Regions from separate parts of the Lipingzhangella rawalii genome, predicted to be linked through region 2. Evidence: riboswitches for the same ligand, from Rfam matches in the RefSeq annotation. Region 2 holds a riboswitch; the other holds the start of a gene.
The links. Region 2 has a riboswitch for glycine ahead of gcvT (glycine cleavage system aminomethyltransferase GcvT). Riboswitches for the same ligand answer to the same signal wherever they lie in the genome.
Positions count from the first base shown of each region.

Region 1: another riboswitch for glycine. It lies ahead of gcvP (aminomethyl-transferring glycine dehydrogenase); the one in region 2 lies ahead of gcvT (glycine cleavage system aminomethyltransferase GcvT).

Region 1 covers NZ_JAVLVT010000001.1:606,716-622,040, reverse strand. The annotation lists gene RIF23_RS02780 (FHA domain-containing protein) at 1-65, shown strand, start outside; gene RIF23_RS02775 (bifunctional nuclease family protein) at 330-800, shown strand; gene RIF23_RS02770 (MerR family transcriptional regulator) at 1,107-1,718, shown strand; glycine riboswitch at 1,929-2,018, shown strand; gene gcvP (aminomethyl-transferring glycine dehydrogenase) at 2,095-4,995, shown strand; gene RIF23_RS02760 (PhoX family protein) at 5,197-6,636, opposite strand; gene RIF23_RS02755 (MgtC/SapB family protein) at 6,796-7,428, opposite strand; gene RIF23_RS02750 (tetratricopeptide repeat protein) at 7,659-8,918, shown strand; gene RIF23_RS02745 (alpha/beta hydrolase family protein) at 8,945-9,598, shown strand; gene RIF23_RS02740 (endonuclease V) at 9,595-10,290, opposite strand; gene RIF23_RS02735 (TetR/AcrR family transcriptional regulator) at 10,341-11,018, opposite strand; gene RIF23_RS02730 (hypothetical protein) at 11,120-11,524, shown strand; gene RIF23_RS02725 (hypothetical protein) at 11,946-12,338, shown strand; gene RIF23_RS02720 (hypothetical protein) at 12,437-12,616, shown strand; gene RIF23_RS02715 (RNA polymerase sigma factor) at 12,799-14,151, opposite strand; gene RIF23_RS02710 (AMP-binding protein) at 14,363-15,325, opposite strand, start outside.
Region 2 covers NZ_JAVLVT010000009.1:18,260-33,584, reverse strand. The annotation lists gene RIF23_RS16830 (CDP-alcohol phosphatidyltransferase family protein) at 1-855, shown strand, start outside; gene RIF23_RS16825 (DUF3618 domain-containing protein) at 856-1,188, shown strand; gene RIF23_RS16820 (alanine racemase) at 1,736-2,962, opposite strand; gene RIF23_RS16815 (CsbD family protein) at 3,070-3,279, shown strand; gene RIF23_RS16810 (Asp23/Gls24 family envelope stress response protein) at 3,302-3,784, shown strand; gene RIF23_RS16805 (Asp23/Gls24 family envelope stress response protein) at 3,790-4,134, shown strand; gene RIF23_RS16800 (hypothetical protein) at 4,131-4,307, shown strand; gene RIF23_RS16795 (Asp23/Gls24 family envelope stress response protein) at 4,449-4,832, shown strand; gene RIF23_RS16790 (DUF6286 domain-containing protein) at 4,918-5,523, shown strand; gene RIF23_RS16785 (Asp23/Gls24 family envelope stress response protein) at 5,599-6,135, shown strand; partial or broken gene RIF23_RS16780 (L-serine ammonia-lyase) at 6,250-7,655, opposite strand; gene RIF23_RS16775 (serine hydroxymethyltransferase) at 7,817-9,106, opposite strand; gene gcvH (glycine cleavage system protein GcvH) at 9,112-9,492, opposite strand; gene gcvT (glycine cleavage system aminomethyltransferase GcvT) at 9,558-10,712, opposite strand; glycine riboswitch at 10,858-10,957, opposite strand; gene RIF23_RS16760 (3-deoxy-7-phosphoheptulonate synthase) at 11,066-12,127, opposite strand; gene RIF23_RS16755 (DUF4429 domain-containing protein) at 12,320-13,261, shown strand; gene RIF23_RS16750 (NAD(P)/FAD-dependent oxidoreductase) at 13,272-14,507, opposite strand; gene RIF23_RS16745 (asparaginase) at 14,560-15,325, opposite strand, start outside.

The DNA of each region.
Region 1 (15,325 bases), on a different contig from region 2:
GCGGCGACGAGGTACAGATCGGTAAGTTCCGTCTGGTCCTGGTGACCAGTTCCCAGCGCACCTGAGTTCTCGACGTTTACGGCTGCTTCCGGTCGGACAATCTTCCGGACAGATCTGAACGGACCTGGACAGCTCGGACGACCACGCGCATCCACCGTGCCGCCGCACGGTGGATGCGTCGATCCGGTGGCGGTGCGGCGCGCGGCGGGTAGCGGTGAGAAAACTGCCTCCGTGTGGCCGCGGGCGCGCGGGGTACTGTGAGAATCGAGGCGCAGCCCCGGGTGGCAAGTGCCGTTGTCCAACGCGCCGAGTCGTGGGACGGAGCCGCAGTGAAGCACATGGAGGTTGTCGGCGTCCGAGTCGAGATGCCCTCGAATCAACCGATCGTCCTACTCAAGGAGACGGATGGGGAGCGCTATCTACCCATCTGGATAGGTGCTGTGGAGGCCACGGCCATCGCCCTCGCACAGCAGGGAGCAACCCCGGCGCGTCCGCTGACGCATGACCTGTTCCGCGACGTTCTCCAAGCGCTGGACGCCAGTCTGGAGACGGTCAATATCACCGGGCTCCAGGACGGGATCTTCTACGCCGAGTTGGTGTTCGCAGACGGGACCGAGGTCAGCGCACGCCCGTCCGACTCGATCGCCCTGGCGTTGCGAATGGGCGCGGCGATCTACGCTCACGAGGACGTCATTGATGAGGCGGGAGTGCCGATCCCGGACGAGCAGGAGAACGAGGTCGAGCGGTTCCGGGAGTTCCTGGACCAGATCAGCCCCGAGGACTTCGGCCGCACCACCTGAGCGGGGCCGGCCGGGCGCGCCCCGAGCTGGGCACGGTGGCACGGCGTGCGGTAACTGTGCGTGGCCGTAGGTCCTGTGGTGCTCCCGCCGCCAGCTGGGGCGTGCTCCGGGCTCGCCGGCGGGATGAACCGAGGATGGTCCCGGGCACAGCGTCCGTCGATCCCTGTGGATGGTTCCGCGACGCGCCGGGGCATGTCGTTGACGGTGTCCGCAGCCCCCGCCTAACGTGCTACCGAATGCAACCTGCGGCGTAACCCAAATCTCCCCGTGTCGAATCGTCGCAGGTCGAGAAGCCGGAGGTTCGGCGTGGCGGTCACCAGCGGAAGCAAAGCCTCCGACCACAGACAGGCAGCGCTGTTGCGCGCCGGAGAGCAGGGCCTACTGTGTGACGAGAGCGTAGAGGCGCTGCCTATGGATATCGGTTATCGCGCTCCCGCAGCGTGCACGGCCGCGGGCATCACCTATCGACAGCTCGACTACTGGGCACGAACCCAGCTCGTCGAGCCGAGTAGGCCTGGGCACGGTTCCGGCGAGCGTGGCTACTACACGTTCGCCGACATTCTGCTCCTTGCTGTCGTGAAACGGCTCTTGGACGTCGGTATCTCGCTTCAGCAGATCCGGATGGCGGTGACCCAGCTTCGGGAGCGTTCCGCCGCCGATCTGGCCCAGATCACCCTCGTGAGTGACGGGGTCACCGTGCACGAGTGCACCTCGACCGAGGAGGTGGTGGACCTGCTCCAGGGCGGGCACGCGGTGTTCGGTATTGCCCTGGGACAGGTCCGGCACGAACTCGAACACGCCCTTGGGGAACTGCCCGGCGAGCCGGTGTCGCGCGTACCCACCACTCCAGAGGAGGCCGGCGCGGAGTATCCCGCGGATGAACTGGCCCGGCGGCGGCGACAGCGCAAAACGGGATAGACGCCCTCCGGACTCCCCCGATGGCGACGTCCCGCAGTCGATCCACGTGGCCGGGGATAGACACCCTGGTTGGCACCCTCCCGGTCGATGCTCCGGAGGCAGGACGCGGCAGGGTGCCAATGTTCTCACTGCCCCCCGGGGGAGGGGACTCTTGGTGATCGATCCACCTCAGCTACAGTGGGACACCCACAACGAAATAGTGCGAGCCGCTGATACCGCGCGGGAGAGTCCCCACCCGTAGGGGCGCCGAAGGTGCAACCTCCCCGGAACCTCTCAGGCCCACAGGACCGCGCGGCGGAGGCCACTCTGGAGCAGGAGGCGACAGAGGGGGAGACCGTGTAACCGGCCCGAGTGGGCCAGCGACCGGGAGGTCTCCATGGCGGACCCAGTGAACCAGCAGTACGCGAACCGGCAGGTCGGTTTCGTAGACCGACACATCGGACCCACTGCCGACGAGCGTGCCACGATGCTGGAAACCGTGGGCTATGCGAGCACGGCGGAGCTCATGGCCGCGGCCGTGCCCGAAGGAATCCGCACCAGCTCAGTGGACGGTACCCTGCCCCAGGCAGCCGGTGAGGACGAGGCCCTGGCGGAGCTGCGCACGTTGGCGCAGCGTAACGAAGTCCGGACCTCGATGATTGGTCTCGGCTATCACGACACCCTGACGCCACCGGTGATTCGCCGCAACATTCTGGAGAATCCCGCCTGGTACACCGCCTACACCCCGTACCAGCCGGAGATTTCGCAGGGGCGGTTGGAGGCGCTGCTCAACTTCCAGACCATGGTCACGGATCTGACGGGGCTGGACGTCGCCGGGGCGTCCTTGCTGGACGAGGCGACGGCCGCCGCGGAGGCGATGACACTGGCGCGGCGGGTCACGAAGAAGGCGGGGGACACCTTCGTGGTGGACGCCGATATCCTGCCGCAGACTCTGGCGGTGCTGCGGACCCGGGCCGAGCCGCTGGGGATCGATATCCAGGCCGTCGACCTGTCTGACGGGCTGCCCGATGTGGACCTGTTCGGGGTACTGGTGCAGTACCCCGGGGCCAGCGGTGAGCTCCGGGACCCACAGCCGATCATCGCCGCCGCCCACGAACGGGGGGCCCAGGCCGTGGTTGCGGCCGATCCGTTGGCGTTGACGATGGTGCGTTCGCCGGGGGAACTGGGGGCCGACATCGCGGTGGGGACCACCCAGCGGTTCGGGGTTCCCATGGGGTTCGGTGGCCCGCATGCCGGATACATGGCGGTGCGGTCCGGGTTGCAGCGGCACCTTCCGGGACGCCTCGTGGGCGTGTCGGTCGACGTCAACGGGACCCCGGCCTACCGGCTGGCCCTCCAGACCCGCGAACAGCACATTCGCCGGGAGAAGGCCACAAGTAACATCTGCACCGCCCAGGTGCTGCTTGCCGTGATCGCCGGGACCTATGCGGTCTACCACGGTCCCGAGGGGCTACGCGCCATCGCCGAGCGGGTGCACGGCCACGCCGCGCGGCTTGCTGCTGGGCTGCGTGCGTCCGGGGTCGACGTGCAACACGACTCCTTCTTCGACACAGTTCGGGCCCGGGTTCCCGGGCGGGCACAGTCGGTTGTGGACGAGGCTGCCCGGTTGGGGATCAACCTGCTGCGGGTGGACGCCGACACGGTGGGGATCAGCTGTGATGAGGCCACCACCAGCGAGCACGTCCGCGACGTTCTGCGGGCTTTCGGCGTGCCCAGCGGTACGGCGGAGACGGCGGCCCGAGCCGAGTCCGTGGATCCGGCGGCGACCTCGGGGCAGCTACCGGTCGCGCTCTCCCGGGAGGTGGACTACCTCCGCCATCCCGTCTTTCACAGTCACCGCAACGAGACGTCGTTGTTGCGGTATCTGCGGGGCCTGGCGGACAAGGACCTGGCTCTGGATCGCACCATGATTCCGCTGGGGTCGTGCACCATGAAGCTCAACGCGACCGCGGAGATGGAGGCGATCACCTGGCCGGAGTTCGCACGGCTGCATCCGTTGGCGCCGCTCGAGCAGGCCGAGGGTATGGTCACCCTGGTGCGGGACCTGGAGCGGTGGCTGGCCGACGTCACCGGCTATGACTCGGTGTCGCTACAACCCAATGCGGGCTCGCAGGGGGAGCTGGCCGGGCTGATGGCGATCCGTGGCTATCACCGTTCCCGTGGGGAGACGGACCGGGACGTGTGCCTGATTCCCTCGTCGGCGCACGGAACGAACGCCGCCAGTGCCGTCATGGCCGGGATGCGGGTGCGGGTTGTGGCCTGTGATGACAACGGCAACGTGGACCTGGACGACCTGCGGGCCAAAATCACCGAACACGGGAAGCGGCTCGCCGCGATCATGGTGACCTACCCCTCGACGCACGGCGTGTACGAGGAGACCATCACCGAGGTCTGTGCCCTCGTCCACGAGGCCGGGGGGCAGGTGTACGTGGACGGCGCCAATCTCAATGCTCTGCTCGGGTACGCCAAGCCGGGGGAGTTCGGGGCCGATGTCAGTCACCTGAACCTGCACAAGACCTTCTGCATCCCGCACGGGGGTGGCGGCCCCGGGGTCGGCCCCGTGGCGGTGCGGTCCCACCTGGCCGGGTTCCTCCCCAACCATCCGAGCCAGCCGGATGCCGGGCCGCGTACCGGAGTTGGTCCGGTCTCGGCGGCCCCCTTCGGTTCCGCCGGGATTCTTCCCATCTCGTGGGCGTACATGCGCATGATGGGGGGTGGCGGTTTGCGTCGTGCCACCGAGACCGCCGTGTTGAGTGCGAACTATGTGGCCGCACGCCTGGCCCCCTACTTTCCGGTGCTCTACACCGGAGCGAACGGTCTGGTGGCGCACGAGTGCATCCTGGACGTGCGGGGACTGGCCAAGCAGACCGGCATTACGAACGAGGACGTGGCCAAGCGGTTGATCGACTATGGGTTCCACGCGCCGACCATGTCGTTCCCGGTCGCGGGGACGCTGATGGTGGAGCCGACAGAGAGCGAGGATCTCACCGAACTCGAGCGGTTCTGTCAGGCGATGATCGCCATCCGCCACGAGATCGACCGTGTGGCGGAGGGGAGTTTCGACCCCGAGGACAATCCGCTGAAGAACGCTCCGCACACCGCCGAAACCCTCATCACCGAGGACTGGAAGCATCCCTACACGCGCGTGGAGGCGGCCTACCCGCTCTCCAGCCTGCGCCACGGAAAGTACTGGTCCCCGGTTTCCCGTATTGACCAGGCCTACGGTGACCGGAATCTCGTGTGCTCCTGCCCGCCCCCGGAGGCGTTCCAGGAGTAGGCACCCACGGGACCCAGGGGACCCACGCGGTGTGGCCGTGCAGCAGCAACGGCCACACTGCGTGGACACCCCGGCTTCAGGTGGCGGGGCCACTCCGAGGCGCCGTCGGCAGCGCAACGCCACCGCGAGGCCATCTCCCGGCGCCGGTGGGCGGGGCTGCGCACCGATCGCCCACCAGCGACACCCACACGCACCTTCCCCTCAGAGGATGCCGTCCTGCCAGGGGCCCCAGATGGCCAGGGTCCGCCCAGGACGTGCGTAGCTGTCCGAGTCGCGGGGGTCGCCGCTCGTGCTGCCCTGGAGGTTGACGAACAGAACCGAACCGTCTGGGCTGAACGTAGCTCCGGCCCACTCGTCTTCGGTGTCCCCGTCGATGCAGAAGGGGAAAACCTGGCCGTTGCGGGTCAGACCCTGGAGGGCAGGGCCGCTGCGGCTGGTGTCCTCACACAGCAGCAGGCTTCGCCGAGGCGACACCGTGATGTTGTCGGGAAAGGACAGCACGTCCCGGTCCGGTGACTCGTACACCAGGCTGAGCAGGCCGCCCGCGTCCCCGGCGGGGCGGAATTCCCAGACCTGGCCCTCGTTGGCGTCGCCGCCATCGGTGGACACGAGATACACCGCACCGTGTCCCCACGTGCAGCCCTCCAGCCGACCGAAGGTGGCCGCTCCCTTGGCGATTCCCTGGTCGTAGACGGCCTGGGGATTGTTTTCGGCCTCCGCTGGATCCGGGTCGTCGATGTCGACCCACTCCACCCGCATGGGTCGGTTGCGGCGCTGCCCGGAGCGGGTGTCGTAGGCCCATGCGTCGCGGACCTTCAGCATCTGGACCCGTCCGCCGGCGGCGAGGTTTCCCGGCACCTGGGGGATGTAGCGGTAGAACCCGGCGGTGTCGCGGTCTTCGGTCTGGTAGACGATCCCGCTGCGGGGGTCGAGGGCCACCGCCTCGTGCACGAACCGGCCCATTGCGGTGATCGGTTCGGGGGTGACCTCGCTGCCGGCGCCGGCGGGGACCTCGAACACGTAACCGTGCGGGCGCTGCCAGCCGGACTCCACCCCTGCCGTGGTTTCTTCGCAGCTGAGCCAGGATCCCCACGGGGTCGGGCCTCCGGCGCAGTTGACGATGGTGCCACTCAGCGACTGCCAGATCCGTTCCAGTCGCGGTGTCCCGTCCGCTTGCAGTCGGAGTTGGATGGTCGAGGTCCCGCCGCCGCCCCTGGAGTCGTAGCGCTGGGCGGGGCTTCCGGCCGGGAGTGCGGTTGTGGGCGCGCTGCGTTCTTCGTGGTTACGCACCAGCCGGACAGTGCCCTCCGGGCCGGGGAACGCGGCCATTCCGTCGTGGCCCAGGGGAGTGCGGTGACCGTCGTCCATCGTGGTTCCGGCCAGCCCGAACAGGGAGAAGTCGAATCCGTCGGGCAGGGCGAGGGTCTGCTGAAACCCCGTCTGCGGGTCGGTGCGGGTGACGTCGCGGAGGGGACCGTAGCCGCCGGTTTCGGGAGTGGTACTGGTTGTGGTGTCGAGTTCGGCGAGGGCGGCTCGTGCCGCCAGGCCGTCCATGGCCGCGAGTGCGAACGCGCCCCCGCCGACGACCAGTCCGCTGCGAAGAAACGATCGGCGATGGGGGGTACGGGGAGGCTGGTTCACGTGTAACTCCTCTCGGCGTCGGGCCGGCCGTGGGTGGCGGCCAGCCACGGGCCCGGTGGGAGACCATGGACTCAGTCGGGGGAGAACAGCCGTGCAGCGGTACGGGGCGCGACAGTGTCCGTTGGATGAACGGTGCGGTGGCTCGATCCCGGGCGGGGGTCAGGTCGGCGGGTTGCCGATAGTGACACTGTGCACGCCGGGTAGGTCCCGTAGCTGGGAATTCAGAGTGGTCACGGGCTGGGTGCGGGGCGCTCGGACCATCAGCTGAAGCGTTGAGCCTTCGGTCGTGGTCATGAGCCGGGTTGCGGTGGATCCGGGGAGTCGGGAGTTCACCTCGGCGGCTAGGTCCACCGGATCCTGGTCCGGACTGAGTTCCAGGGTGACGAGCTGGTTCGGGCGGTTCACGGTGAGCTCTGCCGATGCCCGCTTCAACACCCGCAGGACCAGGGGGGCGATCACGGCAGCGGCCAGCGCTGCCGTCCACGAGCCCAGCCCCACGGCCACCCCCATGGCCGCGGTTACCCACAGCGAGGCGGCCGTGGTCAGGCCGTGCACGGTGAGGCCTTCGCGCAGAATCGCGCCTGCTCCCAGGAAGCCGATTCCGGAGGCCACCTGGGCTGCGAGGCGGCTGGGGGAGATGTCGTCGATGGTGAGTCCGGCGAGGGTAAACAGGACGGCTCCGAGCGCCACCAGGATATGGGTGCGCAGTCCCGCACGTTGCGCCTCAACCTCGCGCTCGAAACCGATGATGCCGCCGAGCAGCACAGCGGCGGCAACCTTCGCGAGTGCCATCCACTCCACGCCCGGCAGCCTAGCAAGGACCGGGGCGTAGCGTTATGTTCCGTGTTCGTTTCGGATTGGCGTGGCGTGCACTATCGCTGGCGGCGACGCCGCATTCTTATTAATCTACAATGTAAAGGTGAATCTAGGGTGCACACCCCACAATCACGAACCGCTACTCTCCCAGGAGAACCGGTTGCCGTCCGGTCGCACCGGGCGCGCACACGCAGAGTGGAGCCTTGTTGACCTCGAACTCGCATACCGGGCCGGTCCACTCCAGCAGTGCGGATGTGGACGCCACGGCTGGGGAGGACACACCGCCCGTCGAGCTGTGTGCCCAGGCTCGCGACCTGGCTGAGCATGGCTACCTCAAACGCTCCGCCCAGGTGTACAGCCGGGCGTTGGAGTGCGCCCAAGGCGCCGACCGGGCGCGTGCCGCCCTCGGGCTGGCCGTGGTACGCCACGATCTCGGGCAGTTCGAGGATGCGCGGGAGGCGGCGCGTATCGCCATCGACACGGGGCACCCGGAATTCGCCCCCCGGGCGGCGGCCCATCTCGCCATGTCCTACGAGCAGCGTGGGCAGGACGCCGCCGCACGTGACGTCTGGCAGCAGGTCCTGAGCCTCGACACGGGGGGCCGCTACAGCCCCACCGCTCACTATGGCCTGGCCCGTATCGCCGAGGACGCGGGGCAGCCGGACCAGGCCGAGGCGCACTGGCATCAGGCACTGACGGCCGATGACCCCGAACTTGCCGCGCAGGCGGCACGGGAGTGCGCGCAACGGCGGCTGGCCCGCGGGGAACTGGAGGCTGCGGAGCAGGTCCTGCGGGAAGCGCGCACGGGAAGCCCCGACCCGCCGTTGCGACTGCTCTCGGCGGCCACCCATGTGGAACGGGCGATCGCGGAGGCAGAGGCCGCCCTGACGGAGTGCGAACCCGACCCTGAGTCCGGGCGCAGCCCACATCCCGACACGGCGGCCGCCGCGGTGGAACTGCTCGCCCGTCTCCTGGCTCTCCGCGGTGACACCGACGCTGCTGTCGAAGTGTGGCAGCACGGGCTGGACCACGCGGACTCCGCCGTGGCGCAGGCCGTGCGGCAGCGGCTGCGCCGCGGCTTCCTGGAACCGGACACCGACCCGGACAGCCAGGACCCTACGCAGACGAGTCCGCAGGAACCACCGCCGGGACGAGGCGACCCGGAGAGGCCAGCACCGTGGTGGGATGACTACATCGCGGCGGCGGTGGCCTCCGAATCCACCCCCATGCTGCTCGGAGAGCTCTTCGTCGCGCTGACACGAATGTATGCCCCGGTGGCTACGGCCCATGCGGCACAGGAGACCAGTCCCGACGCATTGCGGGCAGCGCTCGCCGAAGTATTGCGAATACCCGGCGACTACCTGTGGGGGCGCGCCCTGCACGACGACTTTCGTGAACGTATGCGGCGTGCCGCCAGCAGCACCACCCACGTCCTTCCCGAAGGCTGGCCGGACGGCACGCTCTGAACGCACGCAGAACGAGGATCGACACCGTGGACCCACCCCTGGAAGCTCGGATTGAGACTGCTCGTGGCCCCGCGGCAGTAACGTTGTACCGTCCGGAGACGACAGCGCCCGGCGCCCGGAACTGTCTGCTGGTTCTCACCCACGGGTCCGCGGGGGGTGTCGACGCCCCGGACCTGGTGGCCACTCGGGATATGGCCCGGGAACGGGGAGCGACGGTCGCCATGGTCACCCAGGCCTACCGGGTAGCCGGCCGTAGGTCACCCGGGGGGAACACCGGGCCGCAGGACGAGAGTTGGACCACCGTGGTGCGCCAGATCCGTGCCTGGCCGGGACTGGGGGAGTCTCCCCTGGTGCTCGCCGGGCGCAGCAACGGGGCCCGTGTGGCCTGCCGGAGCGCTGTCGAGCTCGGGGCGCACGCCGTGGTGGCGCTTGCTTTTCCGCTGCACCCACCAGGGAAACCCCACCGCTCTCGGGACGCGGAACTGCGCGCTGCCGGAGTGCCCAGACTGGTGGTCAACGGGGCATCGGACCCGTTCGGGATCCCCGAACCGGATGAGGAGACCACCGTGATAGTGCGCCGCGGAGAGCGCCACGATCTCGCGCGCGCTCCCCGCGAGGTGGCGACCGGGGTCGTGGACTGGCTCGCAGAGCGGGGTCTGGTCGCGCACGTCGAATCCTAGTGCTGCTCGGCCAGGCGTCGGCGGGACAGCTGATCGGCCGCCCGGATCGGTTCGGGCAGACGGTAGCTCGGGGTGGCTCGCAGTGTCAGTGCGCAGGCGTCCTCCAGTGTGACGCGGTGGCCCACGGAAACGTACACCGGGCGTACGCCGCTGCGGGTACGCAATACCCGTCCCACCTCCGTGTCACCGTGGCGCTGGGAGGCCCACGCGCCCCGCCCCCGTTCTGGGACTCCGCCGGGCGTGCCCAACGGGGACTTGGCGACGCCGACCGTGGGCCGGTTCAACAGCACCCCGACGTGACAGGCGAGGCCGCACCGGCGCGGGTGGGCCTGTCCCGCGCCATCGCAGAGCAGCACGTCGGGTCGACACCGCAGGCCGTCCAGGGCATGCAGGAGTGGGGGAAGCTCCCGGAACGCGAACAGACCGGACACGTAGGGGAACCGTGGTGTCCCGGCGCCGGTGGCAGTCTCCACAACCCGCATCGTGGTGAGGTCCATAACCACGGCAGCGGCCGCGAGCCGGGTGTTGTCGTAGCTGACATCCAGTCCGGCCACGAGCCGCACACTGCGGGCCGGTAGCGGTTCACACCGCACCTGTGGTGCCAGACGACGTTGCAGTTCCATTGCTTGGGGTGGTTCCGCGGGCCAGAGTTGGGGGTCGGCGAGGATCTCGGCCGGGGTCGGATCAGGCATGACTCCAGGACATCAGACACCACGCGCCAGCAATACGCCCAGGGAGACGCTCACGCCCGGTCCGTGGGGTGCGTGGAGCCGACCAGCCCCCTCAGGAGGGCCTCCAGCCCCCACCGGAAACTCTGGTCGTGGTCTTCGCCCTCGGTGGGTGCCAGTCTGGCGACGTGGGGATAACGCCCGTCCACGGTCTCGGGGGCAACTCGATCGGGACTGGCGGGTGACTGGGTGCGCACCTCCCGGATCACCGCCCCGGTGACGTAGGCGTTCAGGGCAGCAGCTGCCCGCGGGATCGTGTCGGGCGCCAACCCGGCCTCGGCGAAGGCTGCGTAGTGCGTCTCCAGGGACCGTAGGGCCGCAGGCGTGTCGGCGCGCCGGTTGATGAGCAGTGCCAGGGCGCCGGAATGGTCCAGAAGGGCCGCACGGTAGGCCTCCGCCCAGTCGTGGAGTCGCTCCCGCCAGGAACGGGGGTCAGGTTCGGCGGGAGCGTCATGCGAGGCCGGCTCGGACGCGCTGCGGGGGGTGTCGTCCACGTCCGTGATGTGGGCGACGATCGCGTCGAACAATTGTTCTTTACCGAGGGGGAAGTGGTGGTAGATGGCCATGGCCTCGACATTCAGCGCGTCGCCGAGTCGCCGCATCGTGAGGCGACGCAGCCCCTGGCCGTCGATGATCCGGAGGGCCTCAGTGACGATGGCCTCGGTGCTCAGGCCCGCGTTGTTCCTACTCACGCCCGCCATCCTAGACTTGGTCCGCACGTGACGCCGGGAGAGCCGTGCCCGGTGAGTGCCGGCATGTCGGGGCTGGGCTCCAGCTATGGGAGGAGACGACGGTGATGTTGGGGTGGGATCGGGCCGGGTCGGCCCAGGAACAGCATGCGCAGGATCGCCAGTTGGCCGAGCAGCTACCAGATCTGTTGGACCGGGCCCGTGCCGCGGAGCAGGAACTGCGTGCCCATCGGGAACGCGAGGGACACCCCGGTCGCAGCGATCCACAGCGGGATCGCGAACTGGCGTTCGAACTCGATGCCGCACTGACGGATGCCATGCGGGCGGCCTATGCGGCCGAACGGGTCGCGGTGGGTGTCCGCGGCTACACCGATCGCATCTACCGACGCCGCCAGCTGGCCAAGCCCCGAGTGCGGTGGGCGACACGTCTGGCGGAACGACTCCTGACTCTGCGCGAAGAGCACCGCCTGCACGGCATCACCCGCGTCCCCCGGGACCTGGCCGCATGACCGGCTGAGGGGTCGCCGAGCGCCGTGCACCGGTGGCCGGGATCGGCCGGGCGAGTCCCCGCTGTGGCGGGTCTGTGTAGATGCGGTGGGCAGGGAGCTGCGGTAGCGTCAATGCGGCACATTCGGACATTGTGGTCCAGCATCCCCCGTGTCGTGTTCGACAGCTAGGAGTGGTCCGATGACGCTTACCGAAGCCCGTAAGCGCCGTTCCGGTGGTTCCCGTGGCCGGTCCAGTTCCGCACGCCGTTCCTCTCGTGGACGCTCCCGCCGATCGCGATCCGACCGGCCCTCGGTCCGGCGTCGCATCCGTGGACGTAGCAGCCGCTCGGCTGGCGGCGGTTACCGAGGTGGAGGCTACTGGGGTGGGTACCGTCGCCCCAGCCGACGTCAGGCCGGATGTGGCGTGGGTGGCTGTCTCGTGGTGGTAGTCGTGCTTATCGTGGTCGGCTGTTCCACTCTGTTCGACGGTTTCGGGCTCGGCAGCGATCGCGCCACCCGCGACGGCTGTGCGCTCGCTGTGGACTACGTTGACGCCGCGCAGGACGCCGCCATCGAGATCGAGCGGGATCTGGAGCTGGACGGCACCTACCGCGAGGACGACTTCATCGAGGTTGAGGAGCACTACTTCGACCTGGACGAGCTGGCCATGGACGGCAGGGGCGACGCCGCACGGGTCGCCGACGAGCGCGCCGACGCCACCAACGAGTTCCTGACGGCGGTGGAGGACAACGATCTGGTCTGGGCCAGCGAGAGCCTCGACTGGATGGAGGAGACCTATCACCCCCTCCTGGATGCCTGCGAGCCCCATCTGTGACCCGCGGTGGGGCGGGATGCGACGACCGACCATGCCGGGAGGCGACGTAGGCTCGTGCCGACAGGTCAGCAGTGATCGACGAGAGCGAGGAGTGTGGTATGGCTGCCCGGAAGGGATCTGGTGGCTCTCGGCGGCCCAAGACCAAGAACGTGGACGCCCACAGCGAGGGGCCGGTGACCCGTGACCCGGGGCCAACCGGAAACATCGGATGCTACGTGCTGGCGGCGGCGGGTGTCCTCATCGGGCTGACCATTCTCGTGCTGGAGACCCTCGTCTAGGTTCTTATCCAGTACGACAGTACGGCACGGTGCGTGCCCCTGGGTGGCCCCGGCGGCCCCGACGCGCGCTGGGCCGGTGCGGGAGGGGCTCTCCGCCCGGGAATGTCCGGGCAGAGCCAGGCATGCCCGAAGCGGCCGGGTGCGTCACGTGGGGTGGCGCCCCGGCCGCGCCGTTGCCGATGTCAGCTGGCGAAGTCCAGCAGCTGCTGGGCGCGGCTGGGATGCCGCAGCTTGGACAGCGACTGCTTTTCCAACTGGCGGATCCGCTCTCGGGTCAGGCCGAGGTGCTTCCCGATCTCGTCCAAGGTGCGGGGGCGCCCGTCCATCAGGCCGAAGCGCAGCGACATGATGGTCGCCTCGCGGGGCTCCAGGTCATCCAGGGCACGTCGCAGCTGGTCGGCCATCAACTGGCGGTCGACCACCTCCGAGGCCTCGGAGGCGTCGATGTCCTCGATGAGATCGCCGATCCTGGTCTCGCCGTCCTCCCCGATCGTCGAGTCGAGACTGATCGGCTGCCGGGTGATGCGCAGCAGCTCCTCGATTTGGCTCGGCGTCTTGTCCAGCTCGTGTGCCAGCTCCTCCGGCGTGGGCTCGCGCCCCAACTGCTGGTGCATGTCCCGTTCCAGCCGGCTGACCTTGCTCAGCAGTTCCAGCACGTGCACCGGAAGGCGAATCGTGCGCGCGGAGTCGGCGAAGCCCCGCTGGATGGCCTGTCGGATCCACCACATGGCGTAGGTGGAGAACTTAAAGCCCTTGGTGTAGTCGAACTTCTCCACCGCACGAATGAGGCCCAGGTTGCCCTCCTGGACCACGTCCAGCAGGGACATGCCCCGGTCGCTGTACTTCTTGGCGACCGACACCACCAAGCGTAGGTTGGCCTCCAGCATGTGGGCTTTGGCCCGGTGGCCGTCCTCGGCGATCCACTCGAGTTCGGAACGCTGTTCCTCGGAGAGCTGCTCGGTCGGTGCGTCGGTGGTGGTCTCCTCGGAGCTGTGGATCCAGCCGAGCTTGTACTCGGCGTACAGGCCGGCCTCGACCCGCTTGGCGAGTTCCACCTCCTCCGCTGCGGTCAGGAGCTGGCGGCGCCCGATTGCCTTGAGATAGGTGTGTACCGAGTCCCCCATGGCCGGGGACTGGTCGTCCAGATCCGCCTCAGCAGTCTCGGGCTCGGTCGGCTCCGGGGCGGCGGTGTCGGTGCTCTCGACAGTCGCTGCCCCGCCGTCGATCTCCGTGTCTACCCGTTCGAGTTCCTGGCTGGAGGAGTTTCCGGCCAGCGCCTCCTCCAGGCTCTCCTCGGCGGTGTCCTCGTCCACACTCTGGGTGTCACCACCGTTCGCGAGTTGGACGCCGGCCTCGGAGAGCTCGCGCAGGATGGACCGGGCGTCGGCTGGGCTGACTCCGGCCGCGCCGAACGCGGCGCGCAGCTCCGCGAGGGACAGGTGCCCCTGGGAGCGCCCCCGCGTGAGCAGCTCGTCGAGTGTCGCGGTCGCGGAATCGTCGGCCGAGGGAGAAGTGGCTAGGGCAGTGCGCGACATGAGGGCACCTCCCTCCCTTCCAAGACGTCAGGCACGCGGCGGGACGGTATCCGCCGTCTGGGCGCGCCACTATGTCCAACGTGTGAGAGAGTCAAATGTTCCCGGTTGCGATTGGGTCTCGGTGGTCGTGACGTACCTCACTCCGCTCTGGCCTCCGTCTGGTCGGCAGTGTGCTCCTCACTGTTGGACGTACCCATTCGGGGTCGGGTTCCTATCCTTGCCGTAGTGTGGCCAGGTCGGGCTTCCCGGAGGGTAACAGGGGAAGGCGTGCGCGTACCCGCAGTTCCCGGGGAGCCGCGTATCCTGGTAGGCGGTCCCGGACCCAGTCTCTCAGTTCCGCGAGGTGGGGCGGACGTTCGGTATCGGTCGGAACCACGACGGCCACCACCCGTTGCCCCCACTCCGGATCCGGTACGCCCACCACGACGGCGTCGGCCACCGCAGGATGGCTGCGCAGCGGCTGGGCCACCCGCTCCGGCAGGATTTTGTGGCCGCCGCTGTTGATGACGTCGTCGATTCGCCCCTCCACGTGGAGGCGCCCCTGATCGTCCCAGCGCCCCACGTCACTCGTGGCCAGCCAGCGTTGCCCGTGGTGGGTGCTGAGCCGCTGCGCACTGAGTTCGGGGTCACGTCGGTACCGGTTGCAGACCACGGGACCACCCAGGTGGATCACCCCGTCGGTGTCCAGCTCCACCTCGACACCGGCCAGGGGCACACCCGAATAGACACACCCGCCACAGGTCTCACTCATTCCGTAGGTGGTGTGCAGCTGTGCCCCGGCGGCCCGCGCCGTCGAAACCAGCTCCTGCTCGGCCGCCGCCCCGCCCAGCAGGATGCTGTCGAACCAACCGAGGTCGACCCCCGCGGCCATCAGCCGGCGCAGTTGGGTGGGCACGAGGGAGACGTGCGGACGGTGGGCCTCGGCCCAGGCGCTCACCTGCGCCGCAGCGAACGGGACCTGGAACACCTCCGTGCCACTGACCAGGGAACGCAGCAGCACCTGGATTCCGGCGATGTGATTGGTCGGAAGGACACACAGCCAGGGGCGGGCCTGGCCCGCAGCAGGCTCTGCCGTGGGGTCGATCCCGATTCTGCGCAGGGAGGCATGTGTGGATCCCAGGAGAGACCGTGGCGACAGCTCGACACCCTTGGGGCTGCCCGTGCTGCCGGACGT
Region 2 (15,325 bases):
TTGTGCTTTCTTGTCGACTGTATGGACGGCAAGCTGGCCCGGCTGACCGATCAGGAGACACTGTTCGGCGGCTGGATGGACTATGTCTTCGACCGGTTCCGGGTGCTGGTGTGTGCCATCGCGTTGATGGGCGGCCAGTACGCGGAGACGGGCAATGTGGTGTTTGTCTGGCTTGCCCTGGCGGTCGTCTTCTGTGACATGCTCCGGTACCTGAACGCGCTTCAGGTGTACAAGGTGCGGCGCGAGATGCGTTCCTACCTCGCGGCGGCCCTGGAACGCGCACGAGCGACCCTCACGATGCTGGAGCCGGGGCGTGGCGGGAAGGAACAGCGCTTTTCACAGTCCGCTCAGGAGGACACCCAAAGCACCGAGCAGCCCACGATGAGCGACTCGGGCGAGCAGGCGGTGTTGCGGCATGGAATCTCGGTGTTGGAGGGACTGCTGCGGGCGCAGAACGAGCGTGAGGCCGAGGTCGGCCGGGAGGCGGGTAAGGAGCCGGACCTGCGGTTGCCAAAGGTCGACCTGCACCTTCAGTTCCGTAGTCGGTTCCCGTGGTATCAGCGTTACTGGGATTTCCTGCGAGCCCGCCGTGTGCGCACCCACCTGGTGAGTGGGATCGAGTTTCAGATGGCAGTTTTCGTGGTGGCCCCCCTGGTCGGCATGTTCAGCAGCCCGGCCATCATCTGGGTAACGGTGCCGGTCGGGGTGGCGTTGCTCGCGTTCGAGATAGCGATTGTCTATAAACTGTGGCTGTCCACCCAGGACTTCTTCCGGGTGGTGGACGGCATCGAGGGTGCGTTGACGTTCGGACGTGCCCCGCAGGCGGGACTGCGATTGGCGGAGGGAAGCAGCTAGATGGCACGTGGCGGCGCCGCGCGGGAACTGGCCGAGAAGGCACGGGAGTTTGAGGAGACGCGTGGTCGGTTGGACGCCACGCTGCACGAGGTTGCCGAACGCACCCGTCCCGCGAATGTGGCCCGAAAGGGCGTTCAGCAGCTACGCGATCTCGGATCGCAGCTGCTGGATGGCAGTGCCCGCGCGAGCTCGCGGAACGTGGACACCTCCGAGGATTCGGCCGAGGTGCCGCGGGAGGCGGTGCTGTTGGGGGTCGGCGCCGGCGTGGTGGTGACGGTGGGTGTCGTGCTGTGGCTCCGTCGCCGCCGGATGGATCGGCGTCCGCTCGATTGAGCGGGGCCAGCTCGACACGGTGCGGGCGAGGACCGGGCCCGGTTGGTTCCCGCGTCCGCTAAGGCCTGCTTCGTGGAGTTGGGAACGAGGTTGGGCCCGGCCTGGCGACGTTCACCCCGTCCCCGGTCCCGTTGGCCGCTGTGCCGGAAAACGCTCCCCCGGGTAGCGGGATGCGTGCCACGGCCACCGCTACCCACACCCCGTTGACCGTCGTGCGGGGGAGCGCCCCGGAACAGGACACCACCGGTGACCCCCGTGGCGGGACGCCGTCGGCGGCCGAGACGGCGCGTGCGGGCAACCAATCACCGTCACCCGCATGTTCCCCCGGGGAGTTCCGGACGCGGGCGCATCCCTCGGGCCTCGCCTGGGCGGATCGGCGCGCATCAGCGCAGCCGACAGCCCCCATGCGGCCTCCGGAGAGAGTTCCCGGCCTGCGACCACGCCCACCGAGCCGGCCCGAGCAGCGTCCCACCCCACAGACACTCCAAAACCACGACCTGGTGTGCATCGACGCCGGGCACGGCGGAGCGTAACGGGTGCGGGCGGTTCACAGGAAGGCGTGACCTTCGCCCCGATAGGTGGGGACCGTGTCCACCACGGAGCGGGTGCCGTCCGCCGCGGTGTCGACAAGGTGTAGCTCGTTGAACCGTTCGCACAGTTCACCGGCCTTGGCGTGGCGGAGCCAGACCCGGTCTCCGATGGTCAGGTGGCTGGCTGCCGTGCCCCACATCGGGGTCTGTACTTCGCCCGCGCCTTCCATGGCGGTGTAGTGAAGGTGGTCCGGCATGTGCGGTACGGGGAGGCGGTCCCTGCCCGGTGCTCCCGAGGCGGGATATCCTCCGCCGAGGAGAGTGACCATACCGGGGGCGGGCCGGCGCGTGACCGGGAGCGCGAACATCGCCGCAGCTTGGCAGACGGTGTCTCGGTAGTGGTCGAACAGGGCGGGCTGGTACAGGCCGGAGCCGGCGGCGAGTTCGGTGATTGCGGGTTCGCGGCTGGTCGTGCTCACGCTGCCGGTTCCTCCACCGTTGACGAAGCGCAGGGGCGCAACCTCACGGATGGCTGCGATGATCGCGGCGCGTCGTCGGGCGAGTTCCCGTCGGGACCGCCGTTGCAGTTCGCGGATGAGTAGCCCGGTCAGCGGCCGTCCGGCCGGGGCGTCGCCGACCCCGGCGATCTGGGCTTCGTAGGCCATGACGCCCTCGAGCTGGACCTGGGGGCGTCGGTTGATGTCCCGAGCGAGGGCTGTGGCGTGTTCCGGGGTACGGATCGGCGAGCGGTGTGCGCCGAGTCGCAGGCGGGGACCGAGGGGCTGCCAGCTCGCGTCGATGTCGATGCATACGCGGATCGGCTCGGCTGGGGCGGGGGCGGCTGCCGCGATGAGGTCGAGGTGACGTACGTCGTCCACCATGAGGGTGACCGCGTTTCGGATGGCCGGGTCGTTGGCCAGGCGTTCGATTGCGGTTGTGTCCGTGGTCGGGTAGGCGACGACGATGTCGTTGCTCACGTCGGTGGAGGCGAGCCACAACGCTTCCGGGAGCGTGAAGGCCAGCACGCCGGAGAATCCCGGTTGTGCCAGCACGTGGCGGAGTAGCTCCCGGCAGCGCACGGATTTGCTGGCGACCCGAATGGGTACGTGGCTCGCCTGCTCGGCCAGGGCTGTGGCGTTTGCGCGGAAAGCGGTTCGGTCCACGGTGGCGAACGGAGCGGTGAGGTGGGATGTCGCCGTGTTGAGGGCGTGGAGTTGGGATATGCGGGTCATGGTGGTGAGCATGGCACAGCCATGTTCGCAGCGCCCAGGGGACTCTGTGGAGGAATCGCGCATCGTTCAGTTACTTTTAGCTACTTAGTGGTTACAATACGTAGTGAAGGAGGTTGATCATGAGCGATGCGGAACGCAAGTTCGAGGACCTTTCGGGCAAGGCCAAGGAGGCCGCGGGCAAGGTCACTGGAGACGACGACCTCGAGCAGGAGGGCAAGGTCGACCAGGCCAAGGCCAAGGCCGCCGAGGTCGCCGAGGATGCCAAGGAGAGCGTCAAGGAGAAGGCGAACGAGGCGGCCGACCGGATCAAAGACACCTTCAACCGGTAGGACCCGAACCGCAGGGGGACCGATGACTGAAACCAAGACCGCCGCCAAGGTGCCCAGCGCCCGGGACACCGCATCAGGCTCCGGGACGGGCGAGGGCAAGGAGCTCGTCACGTCGACCGGCCGAACCTCGATCGCGGACCACGTCGTCGCCAAGATCGCGGGGATGACGGCGCGGGAGGTGGGTGGTGTCTTTCGGATGGGCGGCGGTACCGCGCGTGCCTTCGGCGCGGTTCGAGAGCGGATTCCCGGTGCGACCAGCAATGTCGCGCAGGGTGTGACGGTTGAGGTGGGCGAGCGCCAGGCGGCGGTCGACATCGAGGTCGTCGTGGAGTATGGGGTTTCCATCCCCGATCTCGCGGCCGCGGTCCGTCGCAACGTCATCACCGGGGTGGAGCGAATGACCGGGTTGGAAGTGACCGAGGTGAACATCACCGTCGGCGACATACATCTTCCGGACGAGGACGGGGAGAGCTCCGCTCCCGCGAGTGAATCCCGGGTGGAGTGACCCCGGTGCACGACGAGGTGGACGCGGAAGTTACGACGTCCCCCGCCGACACCGCACAGAGAGTGGCTGACCGGGTGCGGGAGTGCCCGGGGGTGGTCGGGCTGTCCACAGGCCCGTTCGGCACCCTCGTCACTCCTGTTGTCGGCGGGACGATCCCCGGGGTGCTGCTCCGGGAGGACTCGGTCGAGCTCGGAGTGGTGGCTCGATACGGTCCACCACTTCCCGCGACAGCCACGGAGCTGCGACGTGCGGTACGGCCGCTGGTGCCCGGACGGGAGGTGCACGTGTCCTTCGTCGATCTCGTCGTCGAATCGCCCGCGGGTAACGGGCCAGATTCCAGGGAGGGATGACTGTGTGGCCGATCGCCGGGCTTGGGTTCGGGACGGTGCTGGGACTCGCCGCGGGTTTCGGGGGGTTCGGTGCGTTCCTCCTGGTGCTGGTGCTGGGGGTGGCGGGATTTCTCGCGGGGCGCGCCTTCGAAGGCGAGGTCGATCTCGCGGCACTGTTCACCCGCAGGGACTGAGCACGTGAACACCCGGAGAGGTGACCACGGTGTGCGCCGGAGGAAACGGGATCGCTGTGGGGCGTCGCGGCGCGCGTCGGTGCGGAGGTGCCGCACCGACGTGGTGCCACGACACCGCCGTGGCAGCGGCTGGGAGGTTCGATGAACGTGACGACGCTGCCCGCGGCGACGGTGCCGCGACAGCGCGAGGTTGATCCCGCGGGCCGGGGGACAACCACGATTCGAGAACGGGTGGTGGCCAAGGTCGCGCGCCAGGCCGTGGCCGAACGCGCCGAGTCCCGTGAGCTGGCGGGGTTTCTCGGTCGGCTGCGGGACGGGCAGGCCGCGGGGGTCCGGGTCCGTCTCAGCGGCAACGTCGTGACGGTGTGGCTGCGGTTGGCACTTGCCTACCCCGTGCCGCTGCGCCATGCGGTGGGGCAGGTCCGGGGCCATGTGCGCGACCGGGTGCAGGAACTCACCGGGTTGAGCGTCCGGCGTGTGGATATCGAGGTCACGCGACTCGAACGGGACCGTTCACTGCGGTGACCGTGTCCCAGGGCGCAACCGACGGTGTGCTCGGTTACGCCTGTGTCCAGGGCGGACGCGACGGCCAGGAAGCGAGGCAGGAGAAATGACAACGGTAGACCACGCGCTTGCCCCACCAGATCCGTTGGCCTCCCAACGTGCCCGTCGGACGGCGGTCCGTACGTTTCGACCGCGCCGTTCCTGGCCCGCGTTTCTGGCTGGAGCCGTCCTGGTCCTGGTGGCCGCGGTGGCGGCGGCCGAGGTTATTTCGGCCCTCGTAGGCAGCCCGTTGCGGATGCTGCCGTACCAGCAGGCAGCGAGTTACGCGGAGGGGGCGCGATGGAGCGACCCCTCGGTCCGGGTTGCCTCAGCCGTGCTGGCAGGTATCGGCTTGGTCCTGATCTCGCTGGCGGTGCTTCCCGGGCGGAGCCGCTGGCTACCACTGCGCACGGATGATCCGGACCTGGTGGTGGGGATCTCGCCAGCGGCCCTACGGCGGGCGTTGTCGAGTGCCGCCGAGGATGTGGACGGGGTGCGTCGGGCCCGGGTTCGTCTGGGGCGACGCAGCATTACGGTTCGGGTGCACACTGATCTGGGCGAGCCAGGGACGTTGCCCACCCAGGTGGAGACGGAGGTCCGGCGCCGCCTGTCCGAACTGGCGCCACTGCGCGACCTCAAAGTTCGCACGAACGTGCGCTACGCGAAGGCGTGAGGGCTGATGAGTCGGGGACGGCGGGGCCGGTCGCCCGCACGGGGGAACCGGTGGAGATTGGGCGCACTCGGAGTGGTGCTTTTGGTCACCGGAGGTGGTGCGCTGACCCTCGGGTGGCGCCTGGCTCCACAGGCGCTGATCTGGGACCGTGCCGCGGTGGAGAGCTATGTGGCACAGCCGTGGGTGCTGGGGGCCACTTTGGCTGTTGTGCTGGTCATCGGCCTGCTTGGGTTAAGATGGATGTACATCCAAAGTCGCACCGACACCGTTGGGCGGCTGCGGCTGGAACCCGGAACCACGGGCCCGGGGAGCGGGCCCGGACCGGATGGACGGTCCGGAATGCCCGCACGCGCGGTCCAGGATGTGGTTGTGGACGAGGTTTCTGGTTATCAGGGCGTACGTCGGGCCCGCGCACGGGTAACGACGTCTGTGCGTGAACCACACCTGCGGCTGGACGTGACACTCGGTGACGACACCGATGTCGCCGCCTTCTGGCGGCAGGTCCGGCAGCAGGCGGTCGAGCGGCTGCGGTCCGCCCTGGAGCTGGAGCACCTGCCCACGGTCGTCCGGATTTCGATGGCCGCACCGTCGCAGGAACGGGAGTTGGTTTAGAGTCCATAATGGACACGTGCCGGCGAAGGTCTCTGGGGGGAGCCTTCGCCGGCACGTCTTTTCGGTGGGGACACGATCCGGGGCACCTGCGATCCAACGTGTTCCCTCACCGGTTCAGCACTCGATGACGTTGACGGCGAGACCGCCGCGGCTCGTCTCCTTGTACTTGTCGAGCATGTCCCGGCCGGTGTCGCGCATGGTGGCGATAACCGTGTCCAGGGACACCATGTGGCTGCCGTCGTCGCGCAGGGCCATGCGGCACGCGTTGACCGCCTTGACCGAGGCCAGGGCGTTGCGTTCGATACAGGGGACCTGAACCAGGCCCCCGATCGGATCACAGGTGAGCCCCAGGTTGTGCTCCATCGCGATCTCGGCGGCATGCTCCACCTGTGCCGGAGTTCCCCCCAGTGCTTCCGCGAGTCCGGCCGCTGCCATGGACGACGCCGAACCCACCTCTCCCTGGCAGCCCACCTCGGCGCCCGAGATCGAGGCGTTCTCCTTGTAGAGGATCCCAACGGCTCCCGCCGTCAACAGGAAGCGCAGTACACCCTCGGTCGAGGCTCCACGTCCAAAGTGCAGGTAGTAGTGCAGTACTGCCGGAACGATACCGGCCGCCCCGTTGGTTGGGGCAGTCACCACACGTCCTCCCGCCGCGTTCTCCTCGTTGACCGCCAGGGCGTAGAGATTGACCCAATCGGTCGCGCCCATGGCGTCAGGTTCCGTACTGGGGGGAGGGCAGAGCCCTTCGGTGTCACAGCGGCCCCCAACTGCCGGTACAGCCGAGGGGCGCGACGGGGAACCCGCAGCCCGCCCGGCAGGGTGCCCTCGGTGGTCACGCCGCGGCGTACACAGGCCCGCATGACCCGCCAGATCTCCAACAACTCCGTGTGCACCTGCGCCCTGCTGCGGCCGAAGGCCAGCTCGTTGGCCAGGACGAGGCTACTGATCGAGCTTCCGGTTTCCCGACAGTGTCCAAGTAGCTCCGCCGCACTGGCGAACGGGTAGGGAAGCGGGGTGTCCTCGACCCCGATGCGGTCCGCCCCCACCGCGTCCTCGTCGACGACGAAGCCGCCGCCCACCGAGAAGTACACCCGCTCCAGGAGGTCGACACCGTCGGCGTCCCGGGCGACGAAGCGCATGCCGTTGGGATGCCCGGAAAGGGTCTGTGCGCGGTGGAACTCCAGGTCCTGCTCGGGGGAAAATCGGGCGTGCCGGTCAGGGCCCAGCGGGATCCGGGACTCGGCGCGAACCCGGGCCACCAGCGCGTCCACCCGTTCCACGTCGACCTTCTCGGGCATCTCACCCAGCAGCCCCAGGACGATCGCGCGGTCCGTGCCGTGCCCCCTGCCGGTGAGCGCCAGGGATCCGTACAGGTCGACGTGTAGCTGCTGGGTGCCGGCGGCCAGGTTCGACTCGACAACCGTGTCGACGAACCTGGCCGCCGCGCGCATTGGCCCCACGGTGTGTGAACTCGAGGGGCCGATACCGACCTTGAACAGGTCGAAAACACTGATGGCCATGCGGTTCCTCCCTTCCGTACATACGCCCCTGGTTGGATGAGGCCCGGTGCGGGCCCCGGGTCGTCGGGGCTGGAGGGGAGGTGTGGCCGTGCCCCGTGACGCAGGCACGCAGTGACACAGTGACACAGTGACACAGTGACACGGCCACGGCCCCGAACGGCTTAGCTCAGCCCCGGATACAGCGGGTGTTTCCGCGCCAGGCCCTGCACACGCTGCCGCAGGGCGGCGGCATCGTAGCTGGGCTGAAGCGCGAGCGCGATGATGTCCGCGACCTCGGCGAAGTCTTCGTCACCGAAGCCACGGGTGGCCAGCGCTGGTGTGCCGATCCGAAGCCCGGAGGTCACCATCGGCGGGCGGGGATCGTTCGGTACCGCGTTGCGGTTGACCGTGATCCCGATCTCGTGCAGCCGGTCCTCGGCCTGCTGCCCGTCCAGCTCGGCATTGCGCAGGTCGACGAGGACGAGATGCACATCGGTGCCACCGCTGAGCACACTGATTCCGGCCTGCACCGCATCGGCCTGTCCCAGGCGTTCGGCGATGCGTTGCGCCCCGGAGACGGTGCGCCGCTGCCGTTCGGCGAAGGCCTCACTCGCCGCGAACTTCAGCGCCACGGCCTTACCCGCGATCGCATGCTCCAACGGGCCGCCCTGCATGCCGGGGAACACCGCAGAGTTGATCTTCTTGCCGTACTCCTCCTTGGCGAGGATGAGGCCGGCCCGCGGACCACCCAGGGTCTTGTGGGTTGTTGTGGTCACGATGTCGGCGTGGGGTACCGGGTTGGGGTGCTCCCCGGCCGCGACCAGACCCGCGAAGTGGGCCATGTCCACGAGCAGCAGCGCGCCGACCGAGTCAGCGATGCGGCGGAACCGCGCGAAATCCAGCTGACGCGGGTAGGCGGACCATCCCGCGACGATCATCCGAGGCTGATGCTCCTTGGCCAGGCGTTCGACTTCGTCGTAGTCAACGAGGCCGTCCGAGGGGCGGACATGGTAGGCCACGGCGTTCAGGATCTTGCCGGAGTAGTTCAGCTTCATCCCGTGGGTGAGGTGTCCCCCGTGCGCGAGATCCAGGCCGAGGATGGTGTCACCCGGCTGGAGGAGCGCAAAGTACACCGCTGTGTTCGCGCTTGCGCCGGAGTGCGGCTGCACGTTGACGTGCTCCGCCCCGAACAGGGCCTTGGCCCGGTCGATGGCCAGCTGCTCGATCACGTCGACGTGTTCGCAGCCACCGTAGTAACGCTTCCCCGGGTAGCCCTCGGCGTACTTGTTGGTCAGTACCGAGCCCTGCGCCTCGAGCACCGCCTGCGGAGCGAAGTTCTCCGAGGCGATCATCTCCAGGGTGTCGCGCTGTCGCGCCAACTCGGCGTCGACGGCTGCGGCCACCTCCGGGTCCGCCTGATCGAGGGGCAGGTTGAAGAGGTCGGGCTGCTGCTGGGGATGGTTGGCAACCATGCGGTTTAACTCTCTCCTTCGGTGAGCTGCGTGTACTGCTCCGGGGACAGCAGGTCGGTCGGCTCCTCGGACAGATCCACCTTGAACAGCCATCCCTGCCCGTAGGGGTCGCTACCGACGATCTCGGGGTCGTCGGACAGGGCCTGGTTGACGGCGACAATCTCTCCGTTCACCGGGGCGTAGATGTCACTGACCGACTTGGTGGATTCGACCTCGCCGCAGGTTTCCCCGGCGGTGACGGTCACCCCGACCTCGGGAGCCTCGACGTAAACAATGTCGCCGAGAGCCTCCGCCGCGTAGGCCGTGATGCCGACCGTGGCGACGCCGTCGGCGATCGCCACCCACTCGTGTTCGCTCGTGTAGCTCAGCTCTGCGGGAACGCTCATTCCACTCTCCAGGAAAGTCTGTCGAAAATCTGTGGGCTGAACCGCCGTTCGTGGCGGTGCCCCAGCTATCGGGGACGCTTGTAGAACGGCAACTGGACGACGTCAACGGCCTCGGCCCGTCCCCGCACGTCCACGGCGAAGGAGTCGTTCCCCTCCGCCGTGCCAGCCACCTCGGCCGACGCCGGATCGACGTAGGCCATGGCGATGGGACGCCCCACCGCGGGGGAGGGCGCTCCGCTGGTGACGACACCAACCTGCTGGCCGTCGCGCAGTACCGCGTACCCCTCTCGGGGTACCCGTCGGCCACGGCCAACCAGCCCCACGAGTCTACGCCGCGGCCCCTCCTCCGCGCGGGCGGCCAACGCCGAGCGTCCCACGAAGTCGCTGGGCTTCTCCAGTTTCACCACGCGTCCGAGCCCCGCCTCGAACGGGGTCAGCTCGGTGGACAGCTCGTGACCGTACAGTGGCATCCCGGCTTCCAGACGCAGCGTGTCCCGCGCGGACAGGCCGGCGGGGATCAGACCATGGGCCTGACCGGTCTCGCTGAGCGCCTCCCAGACCTCGGTGGCGACGCGGGGGAGGTCCGTTGTGGAGTACAGGAAGATCTCGAACCCGTCCTCGCCGGTGTAGCCCGTGCGCGCCAGCATCGCGGGATGTCCGGCGACGGTGGCCGGATGGCCTGCGTAGTACTTGAGGCTGTCCAGATCGGCGTCGGTATGGGGGCGTAGGATCTCCACGGCCCGTGGCCCCTGGAGCGCGATCAGGGCGTAGTCGGACGAGAGGTCGGTCATCTCGGCGTCGAATCGGGCCACACGTTCGCGCAGTGCGGCCTCCACCACGTCCCGGTTCGCGGCGTTGGCCACGACGAGGTACTCGTCCTCGGCGAGGCGGTAGACGATCACGTCGTCCACCACGCCCCCCTGGGTATCGGTCATCATGGTGTAGCGGGCCCGCCCCGGGGTGACGGCGGACAGGTGACCCACCAGGGCATAGTCCAGGGCCTCGCCGGCCTGGGGGCCGCGCACCCGGAGCTCGCCCATGTGGGACAGGTCGAAGAGGCCGGCGGCTTCGCGAACGGCCTGGTGTTCACTGGTCTCGCTGCCGTAGCGCAGCGGCATCAACCACCCGGCGAAGTCAACCATGGTGGCCTGGAGCCGCTCGTGGGTCTCGTGGAGGGGAGTATGCCGCGGTGGGGCGGCGTCGGTGCTGGTCTCGGTCATGGGCACTCCTGAGAGGACGGCCGTCGGGCACGGCGTTGCCGGCCTCCCCCTCTGTCATCTGTGCCTGAGAGCTTCGCCGCCGGTCCGGGACCGGCGACTTGCACCTTCGGCGAGGGGCAGCGTTGCCCCTACTTTCCAGAGTGGTCTCACCCGCACGGTCCGCGACGCCTGAGAGGTTCTCTGGGGAGGAATTGCTCCTTCGGCGGTCCGCGCTGGCTGCGGGGACACTCTCCCGTGCGGGGTCAGTGACACGACCCAGCCTAGCAGTGCCTCCTGTGGCGCCACGGGAAGGCCGGGATGGCGAGGCGGCGATGCGGCGCACGCCTGCCCGGTCGGGTATGAACGCGGATGCCTCAGCCGCGGTTCTTGCGACGTTCCCGAACGGACTCGGCCAGTTCGTCCAGGACCTCTTCCGTGGTGTCCCAGGCCATGCACTTGTCGGTGATGCTCTGCCCGTAGGTGAGGGAGCCCGGATCGACAAGCGGCTGGTTCCCGGCTTCGAGGAAGCTCTCCAGCATCACCCCGACGATGCCGCTCTCCCCGCCGGCGATCTGCGCGCCGATGTCGGCGACGACACCGGGCTGGCGGAGGTGGTCCTTACCGCTGTTGGCGTGACTCGCGTCGATCATGACCCGCCGCGGTAGCCCGGCCCCTGCAATCAGATCGAGTGTCGCCGCGACGTTCGTGGCGTCGAAGTTGGGGCCGGAGCGGCCACCACGCAGGATGACGTGGCAGTCCGGGTTGCCGCTGGTCGTGACCACGGCCCCCGAACCCGCCGGATCCACCCCGAAGAAGGTGTGTGCGCCAGCCGAGGCCCGGCAGGCGTCCACGGCCACCTGGATATCCCCGTCAGTGCCGTTCTTGTAGCCCACCGGCATGCTCAGGCCGCTGCCCAGTTGACGGTGCACCTGGCTTTCGGTGGTACGGGCCCCGATAGCTCCCCAGGTGACGGCGTCCGCGATGTACTGCGGGGTGATCGGGTCCAGGAACTCGGTGCCGGCAGGCAAGCCCAGCGAGCCGATGTCCAGCAGGAGCTTGCGGGCGGTTCGCAGCCCGCGGTGGACGTCGTAGCTGTCGTCCAGACCAGGATCGTTGATCAGGCCCTTCCAACCCAGGGTGGTGCGTGGTTTCTCGAAGTAGACCCGCATCACCAGGCACAGTTCGGGACGCAGGCGCGGGGCGAGCTCGGCCAGTCGCCGGGCGTAGTCGAGCGCCGAGGCGGGATCGTGCACGGAACAGGGGCCAACCACCACCAGCAGCCGGTCGTCCTCTCCCGACAGGACCCGGGTGACCGCCGTACGGGACTCCTCGACCAGCGCGGTCGGTTCCGGTCCCATGGGAAGTTCCGCGAGTATGTCGGCAGGCGATACCAGTGGCTGGTAGCTCACCACACGGGTGTCGTTCGTGCGAGACATGTGTGCCCTCCCTCGGTTTTCCTGCCCGAACGCACCCTAGCCGGTGCGCGGGCCGGTGTGGCACCGAGGCGAAGACGTGTGTCGTAGGGCACGCAGCCGGTGCTTCGGGGCCGCGGCGACCGGCCGCGGGACCTTGGGGGATGTCCCGCGAGGCGCAACCCGCGGTATTCCGCGCATCTAGGATGAGTGGCGATGGACGAACTGCGTGGACACCAGGCCACCTGGCGGTTTGACGGCTCCGAGATCCGCATTCGCTACCACACTGGCTGGTTCAAGGACGAGCTGCTTCAGGAGCTGGGAAGCTGTACGGTCCCGGTCGAGGCGGTGGCGGCGGTGGACTTCCGGGTCGGGACCGGGCGTCGGAAACCGTGGGCCATGGCGCTGCGGCTGCGGGAGGGGGCGGACCCCTACACGGCGGTGGGCGCTCAGTTGAGTGAGTCATCTCAGCCGTTCCGACTCACCGGCAGCCATAAGCAGGAGCTGGTCGCCGAGTACTACGCTGACCAGATCGCCTTCGCGGCGGGTGTCGCCGATGGTGCGGAAGCGGCGCCGCCAGCGGATCCCGCCGTCGCCACCAATCTTGTCCCGGCGTTGCCGGTCCACATCCAGACCTCAGAGGGGACGGGGTCGTTCGATGGCGCCACGGTGCGATTCGTGTGGGCCGGGTCCGAGGCCAGCGGACGCAAGAAGCGCGAACAGCGCCGGGAGTTCGCCCTGTCGGATATCCGCGATGTCGAATGGGTGCCCTCGGATGGCTGGGAGTGGGGACATCTTCGGATTCTCTCGGGCGCCGGTGGTACGGCCCGGGAGGGCCCCCCGACCAAGCCCAAACACGATGTCACCTGCCTGCTCTGCGACGAGGGTGCGGAGGGTGCGGCGACACTGCTGCTGGCGGCGACGATTCGCGCCTACCACTGGGCTCTGGCCAGCCCGGCGGCGCCGCACACTCGGGGCAGTGGTGCCGTAGCCGCCGCACGCGAGGCGCCTGAGCTGGAGTCCTCCCAGGACAGTGCCGACTCCGCGAGTGCGGTGATCTACGAACGGATCCGCCAGCTGGCCCAGCTGCACGCGGAGGGCATCCTCACCGACGAGGAGTTCGCCGCCAAGAAAGCCCAACTGTTGGATCGGCTGTGACCGGCCCGGGCTATCGTCCGGCCGCGGCCAGGGCCTCCGTCCAGGAAGTGGATTCGGTGAGCAGGCGGCGGTAGCGCATCACCTTCGGGGTGGACCGTAGGCCCAGGATGCCGGTGAGTCGACCCTCGCGGCCGAGGAAGGCCACGAACTTCCGCTCATCCGGTGACCCGTGCACGATCTCCACGTCGTCGGCGGGCGCGGCCTGACCCAGCAGTTGGAACTTCATCCCGTACTGGTCGGACCAGACGTATGGCACCGGTGCGTAGACCTGCTGGTTCTCGGGGGAAGCCAGCAGATTGTGTGCCACAACGGCGGCCTGCTCGCGGGCGTTGGTCCAGTGCTCCAGCCGCAACCGACCGAAGTGTGGATGTGGCCAGTTCGCCACGTCCCCGACCGCGTACACGTTCGGTGCCGAGGTGGCGCAGAACATATCGCAGGAAACATCGCCTGCCCCGGGAACCAGCTCGATCCCGGAACCGGCCAACCATTCCGTGTCCGGGGCCACCCCCAGGCCAGCGACCACGAGTGGAGTATCGACCGTGCTTCCGTCACTGAGGAGGACACGCTCCACCCGCTCGGCACCCTCGAATCCGGCCACGCCGGCACCCAGCCGTAGTGCAACGCCGTGCTCTCGGTGGATGTCGGCCACGATCTCCCCAAGGCGCGGGTGCAGCGGGCCAGCCATCGGGGTGTCGGCCGCGTCCACGAGGGTGACGTCGAGTCCCAGGTGCCGTGCACTGGCAGCGACTTCGGTGCCGATGAACCCGGCCCCGACCACGACCACACGGTCATGCGTGGCGAACGCACGACGGATGGCGTCCGCGTCGTCGAGACCGCGCAGCGTGTGGACCCCGGCGAGGTTCGTTGCTGGTCTGCGGGCCCGGGCGCCGGTGGCGATGACGAGCCCGTGGTAGCGCACTGTGGAGCCGTCGTCCAATGTGAGCAGGCGGTGCGCGGGGTCCAGCGCCCGGGCCTGCCGGCCGAGCCGGAGATCCAACCGCAGTGCGGCGAGGTCGCTGTTGTCGCGGAGTGCCACGCGCGTGTGCGCCGGATCGCCGGTCAGGTACTCCTTCGACAGTGGCGGGCGGTCATAGGGGGGGTGTCGTTCCTCGCCCACGAGGACGAGCGGACCGGTGTATCCGCGGTCGCGCAGCTCCTCCGCCGTGCTGAGCCCGGCCACGCCGGCGCCGACGATGACGATGCCGTCCGGTTCGCGGGCACCGCTACCACTCGGGGATTGAGTCACACGGACCACGACACCTTTCCGTGGGTTGGGAGCCGATTGCGGTCGAGGCCGCTCACCCGGACACGGGGCGCACCACGCCGACCGGCTGGCCGCCACCGAGCACGGTACCGGTGCGCAGTTCCTCGACCGGGCCTGCGGACAGGTCCAGGTCGGTGATCTCGGCGAGAGCGGCCAGTGCGGCCACGGTCCGGGCGCGCAGACCCTGGTCGCCGTCGCTGATCTTCACGGCGACGGTCTCGCCGGTGGCAGCGGCCACGACCATGACTCCGTCTGCTCCCTGCTTGGAGATCAGTCCCGGAACCGCCTGCATCAGGACGGTGTCGTGCCGGCCGGGACCCGCGACGTACTGGGGATAGTCGCGCATCGCCGTGACCACGGCATGCCGATGGGAGTCGCCGGTGCCCGCGGTGAGGGCGTGGATGCCGCGCGCGAGCCCGGCCAGCGAGACCGCCAACTGCGGAGCGCCGCAGCCGTCCACGGTGGTGTGGGACACGGGTTCACCGCAGAGTTCCTCCAGAGTGGTGCGCACCATTCGTTGGAGGGGATGGTCGGGGGAGAGGTAGCTCTCGGTGGGCCATCCCTGGGATACGCACGCAGCCAGCATGGCCGCGTGTTTACCCGAGCAGTTCATGCGTTCCCGGGAGCGGGGCTCACCGGAACAGACCAGCGCGTCGCGGGTGCTCGCGTCCAGCGGCCAGTCTGCGGGGCACCGAAGATCCGCCGGGGAGAGCCCGGCCGCGGCCAGGGTTGCCCGGACCCGGTGGACGTGCAGGTCCTGGCCGGAGTGGCTGCCCGCGGCGATGGCGATCTCGGCGCCG